DNA from 3 places in the Pseudoalteromonas spongiae UST010723-006 genome. Region 3 is predicted to be linked to each of the others. Evidence: predicted binding sites of a transcription regulator. Region 3 holds the regulator's gene; each other region holds the start of a gene.
The links. The regulator FliA, encoded in region 3, starts transcription of late flagellar genes. The targets are predictions, from matches to a motif close to CTAAAGNTNNNNNNNNNNNNGCCGATA.
Positions count from the first base shown of each region.

Region 1: a site for FliA is predicted at 5,022-5,048, ahead of PSPO_RS06325 (VC2046/SO_2500 family protein). Genes of this name have one in related genera too.
Region 2: a site for FliA is predicted at 2,708-2,734, ahead of pomA (flagellar motor protein PomA). Genes of this name have one in related genera too.

Region 1 is NZ_CP011039.1:1,338,293-1,346,043, forward strand. It holds gene recD (exodeoxyribonuclease V subunit alpha) at 1-396, shown strand, start outside; gene PSPO_RS06300 (pentapeptide repeat-containing protein) at 869-1,846, opposite strand; gene PSPO_RS06305 (response regulator) at 1,903-3,549, opposite strand; gene PSPO_RS06310 (M48 family metallopeptidase) at 3,610-4,302, shown strand; tRNA gene PSPO_RS06315 (tRNA-Tyr) at 4,328-4,412, opposite strand; tRNA gene PSPO_RS06320 (tRNA-Tyr) at 4,886-4,970, opposite strand; gene PSPO_RS06325 (VC2046/SO_2500 family protein) at 5,083-5,592, shown strand; gene PSPO_RS06330 (YchJ family protein) at 6,073-6,531, opposite strand; gene PSPO_RS06335 (SulA-like leucine-rich domain-containing protein) at 6,562-6,999, opposite strand; gene PSPO_RS06340 (tetratricopeptide repeat protein) at 7,083-7,553, opposite strand.
Region 2 is NZ_CP011039.1:2,205,621-2,213,371, reverse strand. It holds gene dxs (1-deoxy-D-xylulose-5-phosphate synthase) at 1-1,224, opposite strand, end outside; gene ispA ((2E,6E)-farnesyl diphosphate synthase) at 1,294-2,151, opposite strand; gene xseB (exodeoxyribonuclease VII small subunit) at 2,193-2,426, opposite strand; gene pomA (flagellar motor protein PomA) at 2,846-3,607, shown strand; gene PSPO_RS10255 (flagellar motor protein MotB) at 3,611-4,528, shown strand; gene PSPO_RS10250 (TonB-dependent receptor) at 4,595-6,655, opposite strand; gene PSPO_RS10245 (hypothetical protein) at 6,778-7,044, shown strand; gene PSPO_RS10240 (hypothetical protein) at 7,041-7,367, shown strand; gene PSPO_RS10235 (PepSY-associated TM helix domain-containing protein) at 7,364-7,751, shown strand, end outside.
Region 3 is NZ_CP011039.1:1,003,994-1,011,744, reverse strand. It holds gene PSPO_RS04770 (protein-glutamate methylesterase/protein-glutamine glutaminase) at 1-573, opposite strand, end outside; gene PSPO_RS04765 (chemotaxis protein CheA) at 585-2,798, opposite strand; gene PSPO_RS04760 (protein phosphatase CheZ) at 2,813-3,586, opposite strand; gene cheY (chemotaxis response regulator CheY) at 3,603-3,986, opposite strand; gene PSPO_RS04750 (RNA polymerase sigma factor FliA) at 4,037-4,753, opposite strand; gene PSPO_RS04745 (MinD/ParA family ATP-binding protein) at 4,762-5,619, opposite strand; gene flhF (flagellar biosynthesis GTPase FlhF) at 5,612-6,994, opposite strand; gene flhA (flagellar biosynthesis protein FlhA) at 7,016-7,751, opposite strand, start outside.

The DNA of each region.
Region 1 (7,751 bases), 330 kb from region 3:
GGTATGCCAATTATGATCAGCGAAAACAATTACCAGCTTAATTTATTTAACGGTGATATTGGCATTATCATCGAAGACGAAAACGGTCGATTGATGGCGAGCTTTATTGACGATCAAGGTGCTGAACGCGTGATTTCAACAACCCGTTTACCGCAATTTGATACTGTTTATGCAATGACAATTCATAAATCGCAAGGCTCTGAATTTAAACATGTTGCTATGTTACTACCAGTTAATTCACCGGTACTCAATCGACAGTTGGTATACACAGGCATTACGCGTGCGAAAGAATCGTTTGAATTGGTATCGTTAGCGGGAGGCTTAGAGCGCGCCATGGCACGCACAGTATCGCGATACTCAGGTCTGTATGCGCGTTTTCAACGTAATGAACGCTAGATAGAAAAAGCGCACAAAAGATAACTAGGGTTTAACTTGAACTGGCGACTTATGACCTACTTTTTTGAAAGTAAGTCGCTAACAGCAAGGTTAGCGGCAAATATCGTTTAAAGTTTTATCTGATAGGTCGATAGCAAGTTAGGAGCGAGGTTAAAAAGGAACGCGAAGGCATATTAAAACTTGGTAACGATTATGCATAGTTTAACTAAGTGTGCCAAACAGGTATGTTGGTATAACACCGATACTACTATGAGGGTTCTATTATGATTAGTCGTGAATATTGTAAAGCATTAGAGTTGAAAGTTTTTAAAACGTCTAAACAGGTACGCAGTTTAAAAGGGCAGTTGTTCTTTTTTCGATTACTTTCAATGGTATTCATGATGTTGTTTATTATTGGCAACATTAATTAGCAAAACGAATATGACGTTAATACTCGAGTTAATGGTTTGAGTTTTCGTTAAGGGTGTTCACGCTAACGCGTCATTTTCTTAACGAAAACTACCACGAACAGGGCTAGAGAGAAGCTACCGCAAAAAGCTTCGACAGCGGCGATAAATCGGGAATAGCCAAGGGGCGTTATGTCACCGTATCCTAAGGTTGTAAAGGTCACTACACTAAAGTAAAGGCTGTTAACCAGCGCCATTAAATTTTCTTGCGTGTTTTGCGTTGAACTGAACTGAATTGTGTCACCATTAAAACTTACGCCAAACGTAAAGTAACCTAGAGCGCAAAGCAGAATCAGCATCATCGAAAAGAAAATAACGTTTACAGGGCGCTCGCCATAGCCGCACAAGATATCGAAAAACTTAGAGGCAATGCGATGTCTTGAAAATTTGGGATATTGATGCCTGCGCATAATCAGTACTTTGTGATTGAATTTGCCTGATAGCTCTAACAGTCCTTGATTCTCTGCGGCATTTCGAAGATCGCGATAGATCTCTTCAGATTGTTCAAAATAATCCAATGCTTTGTCACTGTCGTTTTGTTTTTCAGCTTTTCGCGCAAGATTTTCTTGCAATAAGGTGTGCCCTAACTTCATATTGTCGATACGTGCACCGACTAGTTTGATGCCAAGTAGGTTTGTTCCCTCTAATTTGGCACAATGTAAATTGGCATCACGTAAATCGGCTTTCATCAGTGACGCATCACGAATACAGGTATTGTAAAGATGCGCGTTTTGCATATTTGCGCGATAAAAGTTGCTGTACGATAGGTCGAAATTTTCACCGTGGTGATTGACTAGGTTAAGCCCGGTAAGGTCAGCTCGTTTTAGCTGTAAGCCTTTTAATAAGCCGCCGCGTTTGGCATAGCGCTCTAATTTTTCTGTTAACGCTAAGCCACTTTTATCGTATTTTTGATCGTGCCAAAAACAATAGCCGCCACCCATATCAAGCTCACGACATTGCTCGTTTTCAGGCGATACATATTTACATTTTGGTGCATTGCTCATAGATCAAAAATATCAGATATTGAATTCTTTAAGCCTAGCACTTAGCTAAGGTTTTGCTAATTTGATTGTGAATAAAGTTTAGCTAACTTGTTGTATTCAAACTTAAGATCTTCAAGTCGTTTAGCGTGTTGACGCGGCAATGCCATACCTTCGACCAAGCGAAAATTACTGCGACATTTTTCCAAAATAACATCGGCTGCTTGATTTGCTCGAGGCAAAAGCTGTAATAGGGCTTGCAGTAAGTTAAGTGCGCTCCCCGTATTCATAGGTGCGTATTTAAGTGCCATTTCAAATTGCTCAATAGCGTTTTGAAAATCGCCTTGTTTATACAGCTCAATGCCACGGACATTATGCTGCTCAAACTCGGTCTGATGATTTGCAAGCGACTCGTTACGCTCTTGTAATTGCTTAAGGGTTTGCCCATCGCATTCGTTCAGTCCTTTGTATTTTTCAAGCTGCGCGTTGGCATCGTCAAATTCACCTAAATCAAATAGTGCCATAACAGAATCAGGCAATACGGAGCTACTTAATGATTGTTCAGCAATATAAGGCGCTATCATTTTTTTCGCATCTAAAAAGTCGCCTTCACTGACACTTAATCGCGCTTCGCAAAAGGTATTAAACTCTTTAAACAATGCATGTTGCTTTGTAACGGTAGGGTCGTTTTGTGCTTGACGCAAACTCCCTTTAATTTGATTACTTAGGTCAGCTTTTTCTTCTTTTGAGTTAGCCAAATGGAGTTGGCTGAACATGGCACGAATGTAGTTAAACTGATAATCAATATGGGCAAATGCGGTGCCTTTAGACATGGCGAGCAGGGTGCCGTGGGCTTTAATAAGCGCCTCAAGATCGTTGTTAGCTTGCGCGATTTCAGCGAAGGTTTTTTGCCTCGCAAATGAATGCGGTGAAATATTGCAACTTTGCTCGATAAGGAAAAGCGATTCTTTCCCTTGATCAATATGGTTTAAACATAAGGCTTTAATATCTAAGGCATCGATATTAAAGCGGTTTTGCCCGAGTAATTCGTCACAAATACGAATCGCTTTGCCGTACTGCGCCAAAAACATGCAAGTTTGTGCCATATAAGTTAGCGCCCAAGTGGGCCGTGCTGTTGCTAAAATATTACCAAGTAATTCAAAGGCATTTTGGTATTGCCCTAAATCAAAGTAGATCTGACAGACACGTTTATAACAAAATTGGGCATTACGCGGCTTATCTTTGGCTATTTTTAAGTAAATTTGCACAGCGGCTTCTAGTTGGCCGTCTTCGATTGCCTGATTCGCGTCAAAAAATAGCTTCTTTTTGTTGGAGAGCTTACTTAAGCGTGTTTTTAACATACCACTTGAAAACGGCTTAATTAAATAATCGTCAGGCTCAATTTCAAGTACCGACAAAACAACTGAACGAGTACTTTCCCCTGTAACTAAAATGGAAATACTGTGGCGAGATAATTTGTTTAAATACTTAAGCTCTTCTAAAAACTGTTTACCATTTCGGCCTTGTCCAAGGTTATAATCGATAAACACAATATCAACAGAATCTTTGTCAATTTTATTAAGCGCGGCTTCGCCGGAATCGTAAAATGAGACATTATTGGCGCCCAGTTGTATCAACATACCTTTAAGCAGTTGTTGGAACGATTTCTGGTCATCAATAATTAAAATGGACTTATCTTTGAGTGGATTTTCGCTGTTTTGACTCATTTATATACAGATTAGCGCTAGATTCTTATAACTATAGCAAGTTAACCACAATAGAAAATAATGTCGATCAAATATCAGTTAAAACGTAGTAAAAATCGTAAAACACTCGCTATAAAAATTAAAGCAAAAGAAGTGTTTGTTTATGCCCCTATGCATTTAAAACAAGACTTTATTGAACAATGGTTAATGCAAAAACAAGGTTGGATTAATAAGCACTTAGAAAAGCAGATTAAACGTGTTGATGTAGCGTCGGTATTAACGCAAAAAACACTCACTATTTTAGGTGAAGAGATCAATTTAATATTTGTAGAAGGGCAGGTAAAAAGTAACGTTGAATTAGTTGACGGGGTACTGTCTATTAACACATCGCGACGAGTAAAAAATGTAAGTGATAAGCAGCTGGCATTAATCGCTGATTTTGCAAAAAATAAACTTACTAATTATTGCAGCGCCAAGGCGCAGAGATTGGCAAAGCAAATCAAGGAGTCATTTCACAGTGTAAGTGTTAAACATGTGCGCAGTCGTTGGGGCGCATGTGATTCGAGACGACGATTACAATTTAATTTGCAGCTAGTAAGTGCACCGTTATGGGTAATTGAATATGTTGTTGCACATGAGGTAGCGCATTTAAAAGTGATGGATCATAGCCGTAGGTTTTGGCATACGGTTGAGAGTATCTATCCAGATTATCGAAAAGCTGAACACTGGCTTAAAGAAAACGGATATAAATTGGATGTATTTAAACTTGAATAGATTTAGATGAGCTTCAGAAAGAAAGTGGTGGAGGGGGACGGATTCGAACCATCGAAGGCAATGCCGTCAGATTTACAGTCTGATCCCTTTGGCCGCTCGGGAACCCCTCCACTGAAGTAGGCGCAATATTAGTGAAGCTTTATCTTACTGTAAAGCACTTTTTATAAAAAAGTGGTCAACCGCTCAAAATGCAATCATAACTGCTAAATTTCATACAAAACCACTCAAAGTAACCGCCAAAAGCATTTTTGTTATTCATATTTGATGTTCGTGACACATAGGGACACAAGTTAATTTGTTTAGTTGGAAAAGAATAATTTATGTTAGGCAGTAACGTTCAATTATTTGTTAACGTAATCGAGCGTTATTTTACGCGTTGTGAATACAGGCATTTTTGATAACGAGTTGGTCAGTGTATTTTGTGTGTTGAAATTTAAATTATAGGTATGTAATTAATCGCTAAGTGAGTATCAATAAGATAAATAGTTTGACTTAGCACCAGATAACATTTCACTTTTTGGAATTTGGAATTTGGAATTTGGAATTTGGAATTTGGAATTTGGAACTTGGAATAAAAGAGAAGTGGTGGAGGGGGACGGATTCGAACCATCGAAGGCAATGCCGTCAGATTTACAGTCTGATCCCTTTGGCCGCTCGGGAACCCCTCCACGAGAACGAGGCGAATATTAACAAACTAAAAAATTAAGTAAAGGTTAAAGCTAAAGTTTTTTTTAATTTTGTCGATAACAGCTTTGTTATCAATCAGATTGACTATTAAAGATGCAAATCGAACAAATCATCACACATGAAGCGCAACTTGGAGAGCAACTTTCTCACAGTGTTAAAGAGCAGCGCCATTCTGATTTTGCACTTTTACTTTCTTTATTAAGTAATGACGCAACGGAGTTTTCGCAATTTCAGCTAATAAAAAGCGAAAAGTCACCGACTGCGGATCCGGTTCTTTCATACGCGAAGGTCGCAGCAGGCCCGAAAAAGCCATTAGCAAGTGAACCGTTTAACGGCTTGCTTGGCGAACACAATCGTACATTGTTAGAAAACCAAGGGTTAATCGCGATTCAATTTAATGAATGTTTAAAGCCCGAACCTTTCACTTGTAAGAATGATAAAAACTATATTCCTCCCCTAGTTGTTGATAATTGTCCGCCTGCGGTGCAAAAGAAGTTGCACAGTGCTAAACAAGTGGGACTTAACAATAACGAAATGGATATCGACAATTTCTATCAAAGTATTGAAAAGAGCCAAGAGTACAGCTTCGCTTCTGTCGCTTAGTTAAGCTGGCCGTAGCGGCTCACACGGCTCTTTTGTTAAATACTTACTGAATCTTTCGTAACGTTAATCTTTGTATAAATAGCGGCAGTTATTAGCGTGCTTGCCATTAAATATATATTTGACGTGTTTATGTCTTTTTTCAAAATGCGTTATGTGAGTGGTCGTTGGTCGGGTAGTGGCTTAATGTGTGGGCTAAATGTTTTGCTTTTTGTTCGTAATTTAGCCAAAAGGAAAAGTTAAGCGGAAAAAACTGCATAAAAACTTATCGCGAAACTCAATTATTATCATCCATGTGCATTATCTGAATATATCTAAAAAATGGGTATTTTGGTATTGATAGATGGGGTTGAGAAATAGGGCGCTCTATCTAATTGGGCCACCCTATTAAAACTTTCAGTCAACGTTTTAATTTTGGTGATAGGCTAAGACAATGTTGCTTATGCTAATGGAATATAGATTTAAAAAGTGATTAAGGCTTACTTAGCTACCATGACACTTTTTAAACTTTTTACCACTATCACATGGACAGGTATCGTTTCTGCCTAGCTTAGTTTCGTTATGAGGGGTAAGGGTGCCATCTAAATAGCGCCATTGATCTTCTTCAATAACAAAGTTTGATACTTCTTCAAGCTGGCAGTAGTAGCCGTCGCAAATATACTCTGCTTTAAAATGCACTTGGGCTGAATTGCCTTGCTCATTAAAACTATTCACCGTAAGTTTTATAAAATCAGCAAGTTCAGCAAATAACTTTATTTCTCTAACACTGTTTTCGGCACGTTTAGTCAGTGCATAGGTGTTATGAATATATTCACTGTTATTTACACAGTATGCAGAATAGCGAGAGCGCATTAGCTGCTCTGCATTATCTGCTTTTTTTTCACCATTGATGATGGGTGCACAACATTGCTCAAATGCTTGTGCTGTTCCACAGTAACACATAAATAGATTTCGTTTTTCAAAACCAGCATTTTAGCAGAGAGTAGGGTTTGCCGTCACACCTTTGCTAGCTGCAAAGTGGTAAAAATAGCCATTAAACTCTGTTTGGTTTGCATAGAGTGAACTAAGTGTTACTTCATCAAGCATATTTGTCCACGATACAACTGCACCAAAATTGCCATTTTTTAGCGCAGAATTAACCACGTATTCAATATTAATAAGATGACGCTGGCGAATAATAAGCAGTTTGCTGTGGTCGATAGATAAACTTTCTAACAGGGTTTTACTTGGCACTGCATCGGGTGCAAGCAGCAGTGTCCATTTATTTTCGCAGGTATGCTTTTGCAGTATTTCAATAAGTGCCAATGTTTCTTGAATGTCATCTTGCACATTAATAACTTTCAGCTTGTCTGTATCTTGTGTTGAAACCTGTACAGCGTGCTGTGATGAAAGGTGTTGAGCTTGTAACATAACGATACCTGTTTAAATATACAGTGGAATTATCTATACAGTAGTTTATACAGTATTTTGTTTCAAGCACTTTTTGCTATTTTTTACACAATTTTTTCAGATTGGATTATTGCGTCATTAATATTCTCATATAAATCAGCAGCTTGCTTTTTTGCATCGGTGATTTGTTTTGCTTGGAGTAGCGGCTGTAGCTTACCAATTGCCTCTACCGCTTCTATCGAGCCTTGGCTTTCAGCTAGGTATAACCAGGTATATGCGTGATACACGCTTTGCGGTAATCCGGCACCTTTTGCGAACATCATGCCTAAATAAAACTGCGCTTTTACATGACCTTGCAGGGCAGCGAAACGCATATATTTGGCAGCACCAACATCATTTTTGGCTTTTGACATGGTGACTGAGGTTGCAAACAAACGTTCGGCATCTTGCTCTACAATGGTGTGGGCTTTTTGAGTTAGTTCTTTTTTGATCGCAAGTAATGTAGAAAGAATAAGGTGTTCTACTTCCTCTATTGTTAATGAATCTACTTCAATGGAATTATTTTCGTCGGACATATGCTTCCTTATTGCTAATCAACCTAAGACAAGGTTAATAATTTTTTTACGGTGATTGTTAGAAACGTTCCGATTAAAACGTGTTTAAATAAAATTACGAGTGACCAGACGTTGATCTGGCACCTTTAAAATTACGTTGCATGGTGAACGTTTATCTCAATCTAAGCGTGATGAATTACCCTAAGTTTAGAAGCTTTT
Region 2 (7,751 bases), 1.2 Mb from region 3:
TGCTACATCGTGGATAAGTTGATCGTAACCACGTTGCAAAAAGCTTGAGTAAATCGCCACAACTGGGGTAAGCCCTTCACAGGCTAAGCCTGCACCTAAGGTTACCGCGTGTTGTTCGGCAATTGCCGCATCATAATATTGGCTTGGGAACTCTTTTGAAAAGCGCACCATGCCTGAACCTTCACGCATCGCAGGCGTAATTGCCATAAGTTTCGGGTCTTTTGCGGCCATATCGCATAGCCAATCGCCGAATACTTTTGAGAAAGTAGGTGCGCTCGGTTTTGACTTTGGCAAGCTGGTTTCGCTTGGGTCAAACTTTGGTACGCCGTGGTAGCCAATAGGATCAGCTTCTGCTGGTTTATAACCTTTACCTTTTTGCGTGCGTACGTGAAGTAATTGCGGACCCTTTAAGTTACGCATATTACGTAAGGTGTCGGTTAGCATGCCAACATCATGGCCATCAATTGGCCCAATGTAGTTAAAGCCTAATTCTTCGAAAAACGTACCTGGGATCACCATACCTTTAAGGTGTTCTTCCATACGACTTGCCAGCTCTTTTACCGGTGGCATGCCTGACAGTAGCTTTTTACCGCCTTCACGAATGTTGGTATAAAAGCTACCTGACAGAATACGTGCAAAGTGGTTGTTGAGCGCGCCTACGTTTTCTGAAATCGACATTTCGTTGTCGTTCAGAATAACCAGCATATCGGGATTTAAGTCACCGGCGTGGTTCATTGCCTCAAATGCCATACCCGCAGTAATCGCACCATCACCAATAACGGCAACAACTTTACGGTCTTGGCCTTCTTTTTCAGACGCCAGCGCCATACCAAGTGCCGCAGAAATTGAGGTACTTGAATGACCTACGCTAAAGGTATCGTATTCACTTTCTTCACGGAAAGGGAATGGGTGCAAACCATCTTTTTGGCGAATGGTATGCATTTGCTCACGGCGACCTGTTAAAATTTTATGTGGATATGCCTGATGGCCAACATCCCATATCAAACGGTCAAATGGTGTGTTATATACGTAATGCAACGCCACAGTTAGCTCAACGGTGCCAAGACCTGAGGCGAGGTGCCCACTACTTTGTGATACCGAGTTAAGTAAGTACTCTCTCAGTTCATCGCTTAGCTCAGCCAAGTTTTGCTGCGGTATTTCACGCAGTTGCTCTGGCGTATTCGCTAAGCTTAATAATGGATACTTGCTACTATCAAATGTCATGATGTTTTAAATTCTATCCTAAAAATGAGTCGCCAATTTATTGTTATCGCTTATTTGGCGCACTAGGGATCAGTGATCTCTAGCAATTATATATTCTGCAATCGCTTTGAGTCGACCTGTATCGGCATCTATTTCAGACAAAGCGTCAATTGCTTGGTTCACAAGATTTTGCGCTTTCTCTTTCGCGCCTTCAATGCCTAGTAAAGCAGGGTAGGTTGCTTTGTTGGCTTCGATGTCTGACCCTTGTGGTTTACCTAAGGTGTGCGTATCACCTTCAACATCAAGAATGTCGTCTTGAACTTGGAATGCAAGGCCAATTGCTTCAGCATAGCGTGCTAGTGCCGCAATTTCTAATTCGTTGGCATTACCGGCAAGAGCGCCCATCTTTATTGCCGATTTTAGCAGTGCACCGGTTTTTAATTTATGTACTTGCTCAAGTTGAGTTAGGGTAATTACCGAATCAGTTGCCGCAATATCAAGTGCTTGTCCGCCACACATACCCAATAACCCAGACGCATTGGCGAGGGTGTTCACGATTTTTAGCTGGTTGTTAACAGTAGTGCAATTGAATTGAGATTCAGTAATGGTTTCAAATGCTAAACACTGTAGTGCATCGCCTACTAAAATTGCAGTCGCTTCATCGTAAGCTATGTGACATGTCGGTCTGCCGCGGCGCAGTTCATCATCATCCATCGCCGGCAGGTCATCGTGCACTAACGAATAGCTATGAATACACTCAATTGCACATGCAATTCGGTCTAGATCGGCGTTGTCGGCGTTAAATAATTCACCTGTTAGGTAAACCAAAATCGGTCGTAAACGTTTTCCACCATTTAATAAACTGTAGCGACATGCGGCTACGAGTTTTTCATCCGTGTGATGTGACGCTGGGATCAGCGCACTCAAATTTTCTTCAATGCGCGGCAAATACGCAGAGATTATAGAGTCGACAGAATTCAATTGAACGCCTATTGGTTAAAATCCACAAGTTGGGCATTGTCATTTTGCCCCATCAAGATTTGCACTTTTTGTTGTGCTTGCTCAAGCTTTTGTGATGAAGCCGAGGCGAGGGCAATACCACGCTCAAATTGCTTTAACGCTGTTTCGAGAGGCAAATCACCGTGTTCCATTTCAGTTACAATTGTTGAAAGTTCTGAAATGGCTTCTTCGAAGCTTAAATTTTCAGGCTTTTTGCTCGCCATAAGTTACCTGCCACGCAAAGTAAAAAAGAATTGGCTAATTTTATGGTTATTGCCGCGCTAATTCAATTTAACTTGCTAAATATCCTAACGAATGTGCTTTAACGCTTTGTTTTACTCCTATTTGAGCTAAATTAATTTGTTAAAGGTTGGGTTAGCGCGCATAAATTTGTCATAAATGCAGCTAAACTTTATTGCTAGCAGTATTAAGGTGATTCTGTCTGGGGCTGATATCATGTCACTGTTTTTATTGAAAGCTAAGTTGATGTGTGCAAAATAAATTACTAATACTTTGCTAGCGCTTGCCGATAAATAAAAGTAAATTATTATAATAGTTACGGTATCTTGTCTTCACGCAAGCATATTGAGCCTCAAATTTAAAACCCAAACTTGGTTTATAAGTATTACAACTGGGAGTCAAAGTGGATTTAGCAACGGTTATAGGCATTGTCGGTGCAATCGGTTTCATTGTGATGGCAATGGTCATGGGTGGTGATATTGGCATGTTTGTCGATGTGCCCTCAGTACTCATTGTATTTTGTGGTTCATTATTTGTTGTACTCTCTAACTACACTATGGGGCAATTTTTTGGCATAGGTAAAGTCGCCGGTAAGGCCTTTATGTTTAAAATTGAAGCGCCTGAAGAACTTATTGAAAAATCAGTAGAGCTGGCAGATGCAGCCCGTAAAGGCGGCTTTTTAGCACTAGAAGAAGCTGATATCCCTAACCCTTTTATGCGTAAAGGCATTGATATGCTTGTGGATGGCCATGACGCTGATGTAGTGCGTGCCACATTGCAAAAAGATATAAGTTTAACCACAACACGTCATGAAGCTGGTGCTGGATTATTTAAAGCACTGGGTGATGTTGCGCCTGCGATGGGCATGATTGGTACCTTGATTGGCCTGGTAGCCATGTTATCGAACATGGATGACCCCAAAGCCATCGGTCCTGCGATGGCGGTTGCCTTACTTACAACACTTTATGGTGCATTCCTTGCGAACGTAATTGCCATTCCAATTCAAGCTAAATTAGAAAACCGCAAAGACGAAGAGCAACTCAATCAGCGCTTAATTTTAGACGCTATTTTAGGTATTCAAGATGGCCAAAATCCAAAAGTGATCGAAGGTATTTTGAAAAACTATTTAGCAGAGTCTAAACGCCAAGTGGATACTGAGGGGTAGACGATGTCGGACGAAGCAGAAGAGTGTAAATGCCCGCCTCCCGGATTACCGGCGTGGATGGGCACCTTTGCTGATTTAATGTCGCTATTAATGTGCTTCTTTGTATTGTTATTAGCTTTCTCAGAAATGGATGTACTGAAGTTTAAGCAGATTGCAGGCTCGATGAAGTTTGCATTTGGTGTACAAAATAAGATTGAAGTTAAAGATATTCCAAAAGGTACTAGCGTAATTGCTATGGAGTTTCGTCCAGGTAAGCCCGACCCAACGCCGATAGAAACAATTCAGCAGCAAACTGTCGAGATGACTCAGCAAATGCTTGAATTTCAAGCTGGTGAAGAGGACAGTGCAGGTGGCAGACAAGAGCAACGCGGTAATCGCAGAGGTGGCGAATCGGCAAGTACCTCTAAACAAACCGCCAGCGAAGCGCAGCAAGAAAAAACCAACGAGCTACTTAAAAAAATCGCGCAGCAGCTGGAGCAACAAATTATTGATGGCGCAATTGAATTAGAATCGCTCGGTCAGCAAATTGTGATCCGTATTCGGGAAAATGGCTCGTTTCCATCGGGTAGTGCATTTTTACAACCACAGTTTAAGCCAATTATTCAAGAAATAGCGGCATTACTAAATGATGTGCCCGGCGAAATTACGGTATCGGGTCATACCGATGATTTTCAAGTGAGCAACGAACTTTACACTAATAATTGGGACCTTTCTGCTAAGCGCGCTGTTGCGGTAGCAACGGAAATGCAAAAAGTACCGTCGTTTGACAAAGGTCGCATGGTGGTAATTGGTCGAGCAGATACCAGACCATTAGAGCCGAATGTTGATGAAGAGTCGCGTCGCCGCAACCGTCGGGTTGAAATATCGATTATGCAAGGTAAGGCTAAAGAATCGACACCAATTGATTTGCAGTCCAATTAGACCACAAAGGTCAACGTTTTCAATAAAAAAACCCCGCAACTGCGGGGTTTTTTATGGTTATTTTTATTAGAAGCGATACGTGATTGAGCCACCAAATGTACGCGGGTCAACAACCGCGGCATAACCATCGGGTAAACGGCCACCGGGTTGAACTGGTTGGTAAACCGTAACCGCTTTTTCATCAGTTAAGTTATTGATAAACGCATTGATGATCCAGTTTTCAAGCTCGTAGTTAAGCGAGACACGTGCTACCGTGTAATCGCCTGCGATACGTTCCTCTGTATTTGATGTTTCACCGTAATAATCATCAACAAATGAAATGGATGCTTTGGCAGATAAGGCATCGGTAAACCAGTAACTTGCGCCTAAGTTGGCTGTAATACCGGGTGCTGAACTGAGTTCGTTACCATTAATGCTTTCGTATCCTGGACTATCATCTTTTATTTCTGAGTTCATTAAGCCAAGGCCTGCGTTTAAGCGAAGATCTTGCGTTACCATCGCGCTTATTTCGGTTTCTAAACCGTATGTAACGACCGAGTCGATATTTGAAATACGGCGCTGTAAATTAGTTGCTTGGTAATCTGAATAGTCATTGTAGAAAAGGTTAGCGCTTACGTTAATATTGCCATTATTTAGGCTAGAGCGAATACCTGTTTCAAAGGTATTAACCGATTCAGAATCATAATAATAGTATTCACCCGCAAACCAATCGAGTGCACCGCCCGCTGAGTTATAGCCTTTACGTGCGCTCACTGTTGCTGTTGTCGCATCTGAAATGGCGTATTGCAGTACCAGTTTTGGCAGAGTAATGGTGTTGTCTTGGTCAAGTACCGATAGCTTTTTCCCAAAATAATCGCGATACTGTGATTCTTTTTCCACACGACCGCCTGCAATCAGAGTAAAGTCATCAGCAAAAATATAGCTCACTTCACCATAAATGGCTTTAGAGTCACTTTCATCATGGCCATGATATTCTGACCCGCCAACACTCTCATAATCTTGTTCACGCTCAAAATAGGCTAGTCCAACAAAACCATAAAGCGCATCATTGTTTAACCCAAAGCGCATCTTGCCGTCGATAGTAAGGTTTTGTTCTTCGGTTGTAAGTATTTGACGGTCTTCAACTTTTGAATCATAAGTCTCAAAGCCCCATTGATAATCCATGCCCGCAATTAATAGATCAAATGCAATATTATTTGATGCTTTATAGTCAAACTTAGCGCTTACTGTTGTGCTGTCTGTATCCATATAACGTTGACCTGTAGGAATATAATCCCAAGGATTAGCAGCTTTAAAATATTTACGGCCGGTATCGCCTTTTTCACTGTTATCTGAAATGGTTAACAATGCTGAAAAATCATCTAATGCTGATGGTTCCCACAGTAATTTTGCTTTTAGCCGTGTTGTTTTAAGTTCGTCTAAATCAAATGTTGGATCGTGGTCTTCATAAATTACGCTGTTATCGTACGATTCACCGCTCAGTAACTGGCCTGTAAAACGAAACGCAAGCTGTTCGTCGATTAATGGACCGGAAGCCATAACTGACGTATCAACATATTGATCTTGGTTGCGATAGCCAACCCGTGCTGCACCTTCCCAATCGTAGCTAGGATCTTTGGTTTTAATGTAAATTAAGCCACCTAAGCTGTTACGGCCATTACTGGTAGACTGCGGACCACGAAATACTTCAATTTGTTCAACGTCCCAAATACCACTATCACCCGTTAAATCAGCCATAAAGGGCTCGGCAACGCCGTCAATTAATGTTGAAACGCGAGCACGAGCCCCGCCAGTTACGCCATTAAAGCCACTTGCTGAGCCGTTACCAGATACACCTCGAATATCAGGCACTGCACCAGTTAATGTAACCACATTTGGAATTTCAGATACCGCCTGACTGACCGTAATGTTTTGTATTGAACGCAGCGTTTCTTCGGTAATAACAGACACACTAGATGCAGTGTCTTTTAAGGTGCGGTCGGCTTTTTCACCAATCACAATGATTTTTTCGATTGATTCTAATTCTTGCTCATCTTCTGCAATGGTGAAGCCGGAATATAAACTTGCTGAAATAACTAACTTAAGGGTACTAAGTTTAAAACTAGCAATTGACTTTGCTGTAGGCATTTGTGGGATTTCCTTTGTAAGATATTAATAGTATTATGAATACGGATTGAATTCTAAATGCAAATAATTATCACATCAATTTAAATTTACTTAATTTTTAGACTAGTTTAATGGGGCGTTTAATGAGTTATTTTATTGTGTTGCCTGCAACAATCATGTTGTTTGCAGTTGGCTTGTTGTATTTATCAAATAAACATCAGCTACTACGTGTTAAACCGCTTGCAAAAAAATTGCGTCCAATCGCCTACCTTATGTTGCTATTTGCTTTTGTGCTAATGGCAGCTAAATACGCTGTTAGTGCCTCGCTATTTATTGGCCTGATGGTGATTATGCTGTGTGTGATTGCTTTGCCATTGATGGCGTTATTTTTAAAGGGGAATAAAACGTGAGTGAACAACTTAGTCGGCAGCAAAATAAGATTCAGCCTGACTGGTGGTCAAAAACACTGGCGGGCGTGATATTGGGGCTTTTCTTAAGTTATGGGCTGGTAGCACTTTTTGCATGGTTTGGCCCTGATAATCTGACAACAAGCTTATCAAACGAGCGCGCATTGTGGCGTGTGCAATTTAATATGTGGTTAATTACGCCAATTTGGTTGTGTGTTATTGCCTTTGTGTACTTATTCAAAAGTGGCAAAGTAGCTTGGCTTAAACTAGGCCTAGCGAATGTGTTTATTTATAGCGTTTGGGTATTGCTAAGGAGTACGCTATGAAAGTAAGAAGTTATATTTTAAGGGTTTATCAAAACGTTCATACATGGACGGGCATTATTGCAGGGCTGTTTTTATTTATTGGTTTTTTTGCTGGCAGCATTACTATGTTTCGAATGGCCATTGATGATTGGGGCACACCACCAAGTGTAAAGCTTGAACAAGTCGAGTTTTCAAAAATTGAGTCGGCACTTCCAAAGCTTTTAGCGCAGCACGAGCAAGCACAAAAAGAACTTACTATACGTTTTGATGAGGCTCATTCGCCATTTCAATGGTATAGCCAAGGTCAAGGCCGCGGTTTACGGCTTGATGACAAAGTGGTTAATGCCAGTGTTGATCAAAATGGCGAGATAATCACACAAGATGCTAATGTAAATGAGCTTTCGG
Region 3 (7,751 bases):
ACCAGATGCTTTTGGTCTTTCGCTTTTAGTTGCCGCACGCGAATCAACCGGTGTGGAGCGAGCAGCAAAAGTTCTATCAGGTTGACGTAACGTTGGGCTAGTGCTGCGTTCAGGTGTTGTTCTTGCCGTTGGCGCTTGATTTAATGTTGCACGCTGTGGTCTAAAACCACCTACTCGGCGACGGCCTATTTCTTTAACTTTTTGTTGAAGTACTTTCGTTGCTTCTTCTTTGTCGCGAGCAATATCTTCAAACTTTTTAGGTAAAAAGTCTAACGCGCCGGCATCAAGTGCATCAAGCGTTGCACTTGCTCCATCATGCGTTAACGAAGAGAACATTAATATTGGTGTCGGCGTTTGCTGCATTATTTGCTTTACAGCGCTAATACCGTCAAGCACAGGCATCTCAATATCCATTGTGATAACCGATGGTCGTAATTCGGCAGCTTTTTCAACCGCCTCTTTACCATTGTTAGCTGTGCCAATCACTTCAATATTGGGATCTTGACTCAAGATTTCACTCACACGACGGCGAAAAAAGCTTGAATCATCTACTACTAAAACCCTAATTGTCATTAAGTGCTCTCTTACTTTTTATTGCGACCTTGGCCTGCGTAGTGCTTTAACAAGCTTGGTACATCTAAAATTAGTGCAATGCCACCATCTGACGTAATTGTTGCACCCGCCATACCCGGCGTACCTTGCAATAAAGCATCTAATGGCTTGATTACCACTTCTTCCTGACCAATTAAGGAATCAACCACAAAGCCCATTTGTTGCGTACCTAATTGCACAATAACAACATGCCCCTGCGAACGCTTTTGTTCGCTGCGAGGATTCCGTAACAACCATTTTTCTAGATAGAACAACGGAATCGCTTTATCACGGACGATAATCGTTAGCTGCCCATCAACTAGATTTGTTTTAGTAAGATCTAAGTGGAATATCTCGCTTACACCCGCAAGTGGCAATGCAAACGTTTGCTGACCAACTACGACCATTAAGGTAGGTAGAATAGCGAGCGTCAGTGGTACTTTAATTTCAAGTACTGTGCCTTTACCTTTTTCTGATTCAATATTCACTGTACCGTTTAATTGGGTAATTTTGGTTTTAACCACATCCATACCCACGCCACGACCAGAAATATCAGAAATCTCTTCTTTGGTAGAGAAACCTGGCGCAAAGATTAAGTTATACGCTTCGTTGTTTGACAGTCGAGCTGCCTGATCGGCATCTATTACACCTTTACCAATCGCTATACTTTTCAGCTTTTCTGCGTCCATACCCGCACCATCATCTTCAATGGTAAGCAAGATATGATCACCTTCTTGAGATGCTGACAGCGTCACCGTACCGGTGCGTGGTTTACCTGCAGCTTCACGATCGTCTGGCATTTCAATACCATGATCCACCGAGTTACGTACAAGGTGAACTAGTGGATCTGCAAGTGCCTCAACAAGGTTTTTATCTAAATCTGTTTCTTCACCAACTAGCTGTAAATTAATTTCTTTTTTCAAGCTGCGCGCTAAGTCACGTACAACGCGAGGGAAACGGCCAAATACTTTTTTGATTGGCTGCATCCGGGTTTTCATTACCGCGCCTTGTAAGTCTGCGGTCACCACATCTAAGTTAGAAATGGCTTTACCCATACTTTCATTACTAACGTTAGCACCTAAGCTGACAAGTCGATTTCGAACCAATACCAGTTCACCGACCATATTCATGATTTGGTCAAGGCGTTTGGTGTCAACACGCACTGTCGTTTCAGCCGGTGGCGCTGCCGGTTTAGCTGGTGCTTTACTTGGCGCTGCAGCTGGTTTGGCTGCACTTGGCGCAGCAGGCTTATCAGCTACTGGTTTTGGTGCTGAAGCTTGTGGTTTCGCCGGCGTTGGCTTAGCCGCAGGAGGTGGTGTTGGCGTTGCCGGTTTTGCCGCTACCGCCTCAGTATTAAATGATTTTTCAGCAGTGCTTGGCGCACTGCCCTTGCCATGAAGTTCATCAAGTAAGGCTTCGAATTCATCTTCGGTAATGTCTTCATCGTCACCCGATGAAGCCGCAGGAGCTGCGCTTTCTGGCGCACTTGTCTCAGACGCGCCACCGAATGAACCAGCGCCATGTAATTCGTCGAGTAAGCTTTCAAATTCATCATCAGTGATTTCATCAGAGTCGCTACTTTCACTCGCTTCTGGCGCTGCATTAGAGGCTGGGCCATTACCAGAGCCGTGTAACTCATCTAATAAGCTTTCAAATTCTTCTTCTGTGATATCGTCAACGCTATCGCCAGAAGATTGTGCTTCATCACTTGGCGCATCAGCATCAAATAAAATATCAACAAACGGGTCTTCTTCGACTGCTTCTGGTTCGACAATTTCTTCTGCTGGCGCTTCGGCTACCGGTGCTTCATCTGCGCTTTCAGGCTGACTAAGTCTATGTAGTTCTGCCAGTAGCTGCGGGTCAGCAGGATCGGGCTGAGCGCGATTTTGAATGTGAGCAAACATTTCATTGATGGTATCAAGTGCCTGTAAAATCACATCCATTAATTCAGGAGTAACCCTGCGTTGGCCTTGTCGTAAAACATCGAAAATATTTTCTGCGCCGTGACATGCATCGACTAGCTCTGTCATAGACAAGAAGCCAGCGCCCCCTTTTACGGTATGAAACCCTCTAAATATCGCATTCAGTAAATCAGCATCTTCTGGATTATTTTCCAGTTCAACTAACTGTTCTGAGAGCAACTCTAAGATTTCACCGGCTTCGACTAAAAAGTCTTGTAAAATATCTTCATCGACATCAAAGCTCATGCATTTTTCTCCGATTAGAAGCCCAAACTAGACAGCAGATCGTCTACTTCATCTTGACCTGAAACCACATCTTCACGTGATTCAGCATTTATAATTGGACCTTCAGCTACTTGGTCTAATTCACCATCAGCAACCATTTGTTGTTCTTGTTGTATTGTCGTTTCAGGCGATTCATCATGTTCTACAGGTGTGCCAAACACAGTTAACATATGAATCAGGCTATCCTCGACTTCTCGGACAAGCTCGATTACGCGTCGAATAACTTGACCTGTGAGGTCCTGGTAACCCTGGGCCATGAGCACTTCTGTCATTAATGCATTTAATTTATCAGAATTTGTTTTTGCTTCGTCCATAAAGCCGTTTAGCTCATGACATAACACTTTAAACTCACCAACTTTAAGATCTCGCGACATTAATTTGTCCCATTTGGGCTTAATATTGTTGAGACCTGTTTGCAAGTTATCGGCAATAGGCAGCGATGCTTCAACGGCGTCCATCGTTGTATTCGCAGCTTGCTCTGTCATTTCCATAACATAATTGAGACGTTCTTTTGCGTCAGGGATAGACTCAGTTGTTAGCGCCGATAAAGTGGTATCAAGTTGAAAATTTTTCAATGAATCATGCAGTTGACGAGTTAGTTTGCCTACCTCACCAAATAATTCATCTTGCTCAATTGCCGTAACTTGCTTTAGCAGCTCTTGCGCTTGTTGTTGCTCATCGTTTTCAAGAAACGCAACTAGCTGCTTAGCTTGTTCTAAGGTAATTTGAGGCGCAGCACTTGCTGACATAAACCTCTCCTTCCCGTTAGCCTAAACGCTCAAAAACTTTATCAAGCTTTGTTTTAAGCGTTGCTGCTGTAAATGGTTTAACGATATAACCGTTTACACCTGCTTGCGCTGCAGCAATGATCTGCTCTTTTTTGGCTTCGGCAGTTACCATTAGTACCGGTATGTGTTTTAGACTGTCATCCGCGCGAATCGCGCGCAGCAAATCTATACCTTGCATACCTGGCATATTCCAATCCGTAACTACAAAGTCAAACTCTTGGTTTTGCAGCATTGGTAGCGCAGTGCTACCGTCGTCTGCTTCTTGCACGTTTGTGAAACCAAGATCTCTTAACAGGTTTTTAATGATTCTTCTCATCGTTGAAAAGTCGTCAACTACAAGAATTTTCATGTTTTTATCCAAAATATCCTCCAGTGAGGTATGCACCTAATTGTTTACTTACTACTTTTATTCTATATCCAGTCATGGACTTTTGCTTTAAGGCGCACCATGGCCTGACTATGTATTTGGCTCACTCTTGATTCACTCACTTCAAGAATTAGCCCAATTTCTTTTAAATTCATTTCATCATTGTAGTAAAGTGACAGCACTAACGCTTCTCTTTCTGGCAAAGTTTGTATTGCCTCTACTAACGCTTTATTAAATTTATCCTGTTGAATATCAACTAATGGATTTTGTTCTTTATTGCCGAGCCCTGCGTCGATGACATCTTCATCAACACCGAGATCTTCAATGCCGATAATTTTACCATTGCTTATATCCCTTAGAATATGATGGTACTCATCTAACGTAATATCAAGTTTTTCAGCTACTTCACTGTCTTTTGGTTCACGTCCGAGTGATGATTCTAGCTGATTGATGACCGCGGCGACTTCACGGGCGTTTTTATGTACTGAGCGAGGTACCCAATCTCCTTTACGCGTTTCATCAATTATTGCACCGCGAATACGAATACCCGCATAGGTTTCAAAGCTCGCACCTTTACTGCCATCAAAGTTCTTAGCAGCCTCGATTAATCCTATCATGCCTGCCTGAATGAGGTCTTCGACAATAACGCTCGCCGGCAGACGCGCTAAAATATGGTAGGCAATGCGTTTAACCAACGGCGTATGCTGTTCGACAAGTTGCGATAATTGATTTTGATTAGCATAGGCAGCGGTTCTTTTCATAGGCGTTCCTAATTACTAACCAGTTTCTCAATGAAAAACTCTAGGTGTCCTGACGGCTGATTTGGAATTGGCCAGCTCGCCGCTTTAGTTGCAAGTGCTTTGAACGCAATTGCTGCAGGCGATTTTGGAAATACGTCAACAATGGTTTTTTGTTTACGAATCGCTTTTCGAATATTTTCATCAAATGGAACTGTTGCGACTAGCTCAAGCGATACATCTAAAAAGCGGTCGGTTACTTTTGATAATTTTGCGAAAAGCTCTTGGCCTTCTTTTAAGCTGCGTACCATGTTCGCAACTATTTTAAATTTGTACACACCGTGCTCACGGCTTAACACTTTAATCAGTGCGTAAGCATCGGTTATTGATGTTGGTTCATCACACACAACAACAAGCACATCTTGTGAAGCGCGAGAAAAACTAAGCACCATATCTGAAATACCGGCCGCAGTGTCAACGACTAATACATCATAGTGTGAGTCTAATTCGCCAAAAGCGCGAATAAGGCCAGCGTGTTCAGATGGTGTTAATTCCACCATATTTTGAGAGCCAGATGTCGCAGGTACAATTTTCATACCATACGGCCCTTCAACTAAGATATCTTCGAGGTCACATTCACCTGAAAGCACGTGAGAAAGATTACGCTCTACACGCAAACCCAGCATTACATCACAGTTTGCTAAACCCAAATCGGCATCGAGTACCAGTACTTTTTGGCCTTGCTGAGCCATGGCGATTGCCATGTTTAGAGAGACATTGGTTTTACCAACTCCCCCTTTACCTCCAGTTACCGCAATTACTTTTACAGCCTTGTTGTTGTTTTTCATTTTCCGCAGGCCACTAGCTTGATCTAATTCTGGGTTAATCATACATTCCTACTGCTTGATGCGCCATGCTTGATGCACGTCTTGCTTGCGCGTTTGTTCGTTTTGCATACAACTGCTGAGCTTTGCTGACCAATTTTTCCGCATTTGCCACACGAATGTCCTCTGGTACACGCTGCCCATTGGTAAGATAGCCTATTGGCAGACGATTTTGAATGGCTACACTGATAATTTCACCTAAACTTAGACATTCATCAAGTTTTGTGAAGATACAACCACTTAACTGTACCTGTTTGAACTGTTTAATCGCCTCTTGCTGTACTTCAAGCTGTGCTGTTGAACTTAACACAAGGTAACTGCGAATATCTACTCGGCTATTGCGCATTAAGGTGTTGAGTTGTTCAGTCAAACGTATATCTCGTTGGCTCATTCCTGCTGTATCAATTAATACTAGACGCTTATTTCTTAAATGATAAAGAATTTCAGTGAGTTCTTCTGCATTTTTAACTTGCTTTACTGGGCAGCCAATAATACGACCATAAGTCGATAATTGCTCATATGCGCCAATACGATAAGTATCTGTTGTGATTAGTGCGATATTGTTGGCGCCAAATTTTTGTGCGCCAAGTGCAGCTAGCTTTGCAACTGTGGTAGTTTTACCTACACCAGTAGGACCAACTAGCGCATATACGCCACCACGACGCAAAATCTCATTATTTGCAGTGTATAGCTGTTTGCTCAGCATATTAAGTGTTTCTTGCCACGCTTGACGCGGTGCAACGTCATCTGGAATAAAACACGCAAGCTGGTCCGCTACTGCTTCACTGATACCCATACCTTTCAAACGGTCGAGTAAAAGAGCACGAGTTGGGTCACGGCGCGCCATATCTTCATTCATTAAGCCAGAAAGTTGGTGCTCAAGTAACTGTCTGATCGATGCCATTTCATCACGCATTGCTTGCATTTCATCAAGCGACTGAGCTTGGTTGCCATAACTGCTTTGTTGCTTTGGCTTAGCAAAGCTATCAAGGGCATCTTGCTGTGTCGATGTGAGTGAATCATCGTCATCAAACCAATTACGAGGCTGCTTTGGCTCAGGTGCTTTATCAAATTGAGGTGATTTTTTCGCTTGGCGCTCAAGTAATGCCGATAAACTATCTGCTACCGCTGCTTGTTTTTCAGGGGTCGCTGTTTGTGGTTTTGGCTTAACAAAATTATTACTAAAACGAGGCTTTTCTTCGCTTAACTTAGGCGCTGCAGGTGCAGCTTGCACTGACTTTTCATAATCAACAGCTGCCACAATTTCAACACCATCAGCCATGCGCTTATTTGACATGATAACTGCATCAGGACCTAGCTCATGCTTTACTTCATTCAACGCGCTGCGCATATCTTTAGCAAAAAAACGTTTAATTTTCATGTGACACCTCGTCTCTACTTATCACTGTTGACCGACTGAGCAAACAATTTTGATCTGCTTTTCTTCAGGTACTTCCTGATATGACATCACGCGCAAACCCGGTAGGCTGTGTTTCACAAATCGCGATAACACGCTGCGCAACATACCTGATGTCAACAGTATTGAAGGTTCACCCGCCATTTCCTGGTTTTGATGTGCATCGCCGAGAGAATTTTGTAGTCTTTCTGCGAGCCCTGGCTCAATGCCAGCACCTTCGTCACCTGCACTTTGAAGGGACTGATGCAACATCTGTTCCAACTCAGGCGCCAATGTTATGACAGGGATTTCTGGTGCATTGCCAGCAACGTCTTGAACGATTAATCGACGCAGTGAGATTCTAACTGCAGCCGTTAGTACGTCTGGGTCTTGGCTACGAGGGCCGTACTCAACGAGGGTTTGAACAATCGAACGCATATCGCGAATTGGCACACCTTCATTAAGTAAGTTTTGCAGTACTTTTACAATTGTAGTGAGCGGTAAAATATCAGGTACTAAGCCTTCAATTAAACGCGGATGCGACTTGGCTAGCATATCAAGTAAGTTTTGTACTTCTTCATGACCCAATAACAAGGCTGCGTTATTGTGTAATAACTGAGAAATATGTGTTGCAACCACAGTTGCAGCATCAACCACGGTATAACCAAGTGATTGTGCTTCATCTTTTTGTTCTGGTGCGATCCACACAGCATCTAAGCCAAATGCAGGGTCTTTGGTCGCA